DNA from 2 places in the Janthinobacterium algoris genome. Region 1 is predicted to be linked to the other one. Evidence: predicted binding sites of a transcription regulator. Region 1 holds the regulator's gene; the other holds the start of a gene.

What was found. Region 1 encodes FNR, which switches genes on or off when oxygen is low (the NO sensors DNR and NnrR bind a similar motif). Its sites were predicted from a motif close to TTGATNNNNATCAA; they were not measured.
Region 2: the regulator FNR is predicted to act here: its motif matches at 1,526-1,539, upstream of ACQ4W7_RS25860 (XrtA system polysaccharide chain length determinant).

Annotation. Positions count from the first base shown of each region.
Region 1 covers NZ_JBNYXZ010000003.1:61,245-64,356, reverse strand. The annotation lists gene ACQ4W7_RS05240 (response regulator) at 1-774, opposite strand, end outside; gene fnr (fumarate/nitrate reduction transcriptional regulator Fnr) at 1,014-1,772, shown strand; gene ACQ4W7_RS05230 (FixH family protein) at 1,776-2,300, opposite strand; gene ccoG (cytochrome c oxidase accessory protein CcoG) at 2,355-3,112, opposite strand, start outside.
Region 2 covers NZ_JBNYXZ010000024.1:16,291-19,402, reverse strand. The annotation lists gene ACQ4W7_RS25870 (N-acyl amino acid synthase FeeM domain-containing protein) at 1-602, opposite strand, end outside; gene ACQ4W7_RS25865 (XrtA/PEP-CTERM system exopolysaccharide export protein) at 803-1,426, opposite strand; gene ACQ4W7_RS25860 (XrtA system polysaccharide chain length determinant) at 1,679-3,112, shown strand, end outside.

The DNA.
Region 1 (3,112 bases):
CTTGAAGCTGTTGACGGCCGTGATGCCGCGGTTGTTGGTGCTGACCATGCTGCCTTCGCCATCTTCCTTCAGCAACTGCGTGGTCGTCAGGTTGGCGTTCGGCTGGCGCGGCTGCAGCAAACGGCTGGTGTCGGGATGCAGCACGTAGCGCGGCACGGCGCCGCGCGTGAGGATGAAGTAATAGCCGCTCTTGCTGATCTTTTCCGAGCGCAGGCGTCCCAGCAGGTTATCCTTGTACAGGCGCAGCACGCCAATCACCACGCCGGCCACCTGGCCATCGGCGGTGAGCACGGGCGCCACCATCTGCACGATGGGCATGCCGCTTGATTTGCCCAGCATCGGCTCGGTGATCATGGGCTGGCGCGTGCGCACGACGGTTTGGAAGTATTCGCGCTCGCCGACGTTGATGCCGGCGCGTCCCGCGACCCGCGGCATGTCGGCCACGATGGCGCCTTGCGCATCGAGCACCAGCACGTCGTCGAACAGCACCAGCATCGCGCGGCGCGCATAGTATTCGCGCAATTGGGCGGGCTGGGCGATCAATTCCGGCGGCTGCTGCCTGGCCGTCAGCGCGACGATCTGCAGCAGCATGCCCAGCTTGTCGTCGAGCTCGGCAGCGGTGCGGGTGATCAGGGCTGATTGCTGGCTCAGCAGCACTTTGGTGAAGTCGGCGCGCATGTGCTGCACCTGGATCATGGTGACCAGCGCGATCATGGCGATCGAGGTCAGGCTGGTGGCTAGCGCGACTTTTGCTTTAATGCCGAGAGGCTTCATGATTTCCTTTTCAGTACCGGGCGGCACAGGCGGCAGATAATGCTGTCAGGAATTTTCCTATCAATACCCGAGCTTGGCAAGCGGCGCGGCGCAAATTGCCCTCCCCGCATGGGCTTTTGACGATGTTGCCATATAATTAAAGTCAGAACGTCGTTTATTCAGCGCAATTGCGGTGAAATTGGCACACGGCAACCGTGTATGCAGTAAACTTGTTATTGCATTTTCTAAAAGGTATTAACATGACTGAAGCGCTACTCACTCCCACCTTGCCCATAGTGAACGTGGAAGCGTTGCGTGCGCGATGCTCGACCTGCAGCATGCATCAATTGTGCCTGCCGATGGGTCTCGATGTGGGCGATATGGACAGGCTGGACCAGATCATCGGCCGCCGCCGCAAGATCGTGCGCGGCGCCTCGCTGTTCCGCATCGGCGACTCGTTCCAGAACCTGTATGCGATCCGCCTGGGGCACTTCAAGACGTACCAGATCAATCCGGGTGGCGAAGAGCAGGTGACGGGTTTCCAGATGGCCGGCGAACTGCTGGGCATGGACGCCATCAGCGCCGACCGCCACCACTGTAATGCCGTGGCGCTGGAAGACAGCGAAGTCTGTGAAATACCGTTTTCCAGCCTGGAACAATTGCTGGGCAATATGCCGACCCTGTTGCGCCATTTCCACCGCATGATGAGCCAGGAAATCACGCGCGAGCAAAGCGTGATGCTGTTGCTGGGTAATATGCAGGCGACGCAGCGTTTTGCCGCCTTTATCGTCAACCTGGCCTCACGCTATGAAGCGCGCGGCTATTCGGCCAGCAAATTTCAGTTGCGCATGTCGCGCGAGGAAATTGGCAATTACCTGGGGCTGACCATCGAGAGCGTCAGCCGTCTGCTGTCGAAGTTCAAGAAGGAAGGCTGGCTGCGCGTCTCGAATCGAGAAATTGAAATCTTGCAGCCCGCCAAGTTGAAAGCCATTACGGCTGGTACCGACGTCTGCAAGTAAGCTTTACAGCTCTGCGTCAGCATGCAGCGCGATGCTGCGCTGCAGGGGCCAGGTCCAGATGCCGGACAGGCGCCACTCGCGTTTATCGTTTTCCACCAGCACTTGCCAGCGGCTGCGCTCAAGCATCGGCAGCGCTACCGAGAAGTTGCCGGCCGCATCGGGCTGCACCAGCAGCTTGATATCCTTTTCCGGCAAGGTCGCATGCGCCAGATGCAGCTGCAGCGGACCCTGGTAAGCCTTGCCGAAGCTGTGCACGGAACCACTGAGGCGCGCGTGCGCCACATCATAGGATAAGCTGGTATCCATTGCCAGGTTGCTGGCGATCGTGTCGCGCTTCAAATCCTGGTTGATTGCCTTGCCCTGCTTGTAATAGTCGCCCACCACCAGCGCATCGGGCTGCGTAAACGCGATATAGCCCATGAAGCTGCCGACGACCACGGACAGGCCTGGGCCGATCATCAGCAGCCAAGGCCAGCGATGCTTGTACCACGGTGCAACGGGTGCTTGCAGCTTGAGACTGTCGGACATGATATTTCTCCTGTTTGATCAGCCAGTCCCCATGCGGGGACTGGCCTTCCTACATTAGCGCGGCACGATGAATACCGCGCTTTCACGTACATGCAGCGATGGGTCGTCCAGCGAGTGCAATTCGATCGCAATCTTGTTCGAGCCCTTTTCGCCGACCCCGTGCGGCACGCGCAGGCGGATCGGCCAGCCCAGCGTTTCCGTCGGCTGCAACATCACTTCTTCGCGCGTCAGCAAGGTCAGGCCCGGCAAGCCGGAGACGCTGATTTTAAAATGCTGGCTTTGCTCCGAGGTGTTCATGATCTGCAGGCGGTAGACGTTTTCGATCATGCCGTCTTCCACTTCGCGTCCCATCGAACCGCGGTCGCGGATCACGTCCATTTTCAGGGGCGTGCGCAAGGCCAGCGAAGTACACACGGCGATGATGATCAAAGCCAGGATGGAAGTGTAGATCAGCACGCGCGGGCGCATGGCGCGCTGGCGTATCTGCTTCGAATTGAAGTTGTTTTCCATCGCATGGTCGGTACTGTAGCGTATCAAGCCCCGTGGCCGCTCGACTTTGTCCATCACGCTGTTGCAGGCATCGACGCAGGCGGCGCAACCGATGCATTCATACTGCAGGCCGTTACGGATATCGATGCCGGTCGGACACACCTGCACGCACAGGGTGCAGTCGATGCAATCGCCCAGCTTGTCGTTGTTGCCGGCCTTCTTGCTCATGGCGCCACGCGGTTCGCCGCGCTTGGTATCGTAGGTGATGATCAGCGTGTCCTGGTCGAACATGGCGCTCTGGAAGCGTGCGTAGGGGCACATGT
Region 2 (3,112 bases), on a different contig from region 1:
AAACGCAGCAGCACGGCCGGCGCGCCCACGCGCGTGCACTCTCGCTCGCCGCCAAAATCCTTGAAACCGAGCATGCGCTTGTAAAACACCACATGCCGTGGATTGACTTCAATCACGTAATCCGTAAAGCCGTGAATATTGTGGGCATAGATATACGAAATATGAATCAGCGCCGCAAACACGCGCTTGCTGACGCCCTTGTCGATGGCCAGGCGCGACGGTTCGCACAGGCGCCGGCCTTCTTCGCGCAGCACGTCGAGCTTGTCACGGAAGTTTTCATCGGCGGGCAAGCCCGTCTCGGCATTATCCAGGCACAAGGTCATCGTACCGACGGTGGAGCCTGCCGTTTCTGCAAACAGGGTGATTTTATTCAGCGCATGCGCGATGGCGGGATCGACGGCATAGCCGCGCCAGCCGTACATCTTGCGGATCAGCAAACTGGCTGCTTCGCGCCGGCCACGCGAATTGGCCATGCGGATATGAAAGCGCTGCAGGTCGAGCTCGTGCTCCATGGCCGGGTCGATCTGCCCCTCGCCCACCACCAGGTCACTGAAGATGCCTGGCGTGTCGAAGGAAATAATGGGTTCATCTTGAAAGCTCATCTTGTCCTCACATTCATCGGCCGCCGTCGAGACGGACTGAAGCCAATGCCTTGTGACAAGAAAAAAGCCAAAAAAGTTCCCACCGTCAGCTAAAAAAAACTGAAGATAGTGCTTTTAGATAGCAAAAAAGCACGCTGAAATTTGCCGAAAAGTACAAAAGAACAAATATAAATACTGTTTAGATATTGCTGGGATCGCTACTAAAAGAAACTCTCCGGTATCAACAGCACGTCGCCCGGCCGCATCATGACGTTGGCGGAAATATCGCCATGCTTGAGCAGGTCATCCAGGCGCACGCCCAGCTGCTGCTGGCTACCTTCGCGCATGCGGATGATGCTGGCCTTGTTGCCAGCGGCAAAGTCAGTGATGCCGCCTACGGCGATGAGCACGTCCATCAGCGACATGCCCAGCCGGTACGGCAGCGCCTGCGGCTTGGCCGCCTCGCCGATGACCCGGATCTGCTCGCCGTACGGACCCGAGAAATTGGTGACGATGACCGTCACCACCGGTTGCTGGATAAACTTGCCCAAGGCTTGCTCGATGTCGCGCGCCAGCTGGGTCGAGGTCTTGCCGCTGGCGGCCAAATCCTCTACCAGCGGCGTGGTGATCTTGCCGTCCGGCCGTACGGCCACCGTCAGCGACACTTCCGGATTGCGCCAGACAATGATGTTGACGGAGTCGCCCGGGCCGATCAGGTAGTCGTGCATGGGCGCGCTGTCGTCGGCGGGAGCCAGCGGATAGCGTGTACGGCAGCCCCCCAGCAAGCTGGCGCCACCTGCCAGTACCAGTGTGTGGCATACAAATGCACGGCGAAACGGATTCATGCGGGGCCTCTTCGAGTCGATGGCGCGTCCATGGCCGGCCCCGCAGAACCAGCCTGGGCCGCGAACTTCCTATGATTATTAAAACCCGGCAAGTGAACCTTGAGGCGTATCAAGAAGCAATCATCTTGGGAAATCTTGCTCGACAGGGGCCCTATACTTTGCTTACTCAACAGGCAAGCATTTCTTGCAAGACGCCGTTGTCCGCGCCGCCCAGCCATCGACCGTGCAGCACCGTCACCAGAAGGAAGCGACATGGAGGAATTGATACAGCAACTGCTTTCCAGCCTGAAAGGCATCTGGAAGTACCGCTGGCATGCGGTGCTGGTGGCGTGGCTGGTGGCGATCGGCGGCTTCATCAAGGTGATCACCCTGCCCGACGACTTCCAGACGTCGGCGCGCGTGTTTGTCGATACGCAAACCATCCTCAAGCCGCTGTTGGCCGGAATGACCAGCGTGCCGAACACGGAACAGCAGGTAGCCATCATGAGCCGCACCCTGCTCAGCCGCCCGAACGTGGAGCGCGTCATGCGCATGGTCGACCTCGACCTGGATTCGAAGACCGTGCGCGAACACGAAGCCCGGCTCGATGAGCTGATGAGCCGCATCAAGATCACCGGCACCAACGCCTACGACATCTACACCATCAGCTATAGCGGGCGCGACCCGAAGCTGGTGCGCGACGTAGTGCAAAGCCTGCTGACCATCTTTGTCGAAGGCAGTTTCCAGGGTAAAAAGGGCGATTCGCAGAAAGCCGTGCAATTTATCGACGAGCAGATCAAGAATTACGAGGACAAGCTGAGCACGGCGGAAAACCTGGTGAAGGAATTCAAGATCCGCAACAACCTGCTGCTGCCGCGCCAGGGCATCGACTATGGCAGCCAGTTGCTGATGTCATCCGATAGCCTGAACAATGCCAAGCTGGAACTGGTCGAGGCGGAACAATCGCGCAAGGCCATCCTGAGCCAGATCGAGGGCGACGAGCCGGTGCTCGACCTGGAGCCGAACGCGTCGGCCATCACGAATCCGGAACTCGACGAGCGCATCGCCTCACTCAACAAGAACCTCGACAGTCTGCGCATGCAATTTACGGAGTTGCATCCCGACATCATCGCCTCGAAGCGCCTCATTGCCCAACTGGAAGAGCGCAAGATCGAGGAAAGCAAGCTGAAAACGGCGTCCGGCGACCCTGGCAAGAACTACAGCCCCATGCTGCAGCAGCTGAAGGTGGCGCTGACGGACGCGGACGCCAAGGTGGCCGCCATCCGCGCGCGCGTGCAGGAATACAACGCGCGCAATGAGCGCCTGCTGGCGCAAAGCAATGCCGTGCCTGAGGTGGAATCGCAGCTGGCGCAACTGAACCGCGACTACATCATCAACAAGGAAAACTATGAAAAGCTGATCGGCCGGCGCGAAGCGGCCAAGCTGTCGGGCGAACTCAGCTCCACCACCGAGATGATGGCCTTCAAGATCATCGACCCGCCTACGGTGCAATATGCGCCCGTCGGCCCGAACCGTCCGCTGCTGTTCAGCGCGGCGCTGGGCGCGGCCCTGGTAGCCGGCATCGCCACGGCCCTGCTGATCAGCCAGGTGCGTCCCACCTTCCTCAGCCCCGCCGAACTGCGCGATGCCACGGGCTTGAACGTGCTGGGCACGGTATCCATGAACTGGACGCCGCTGCAGCAGGTG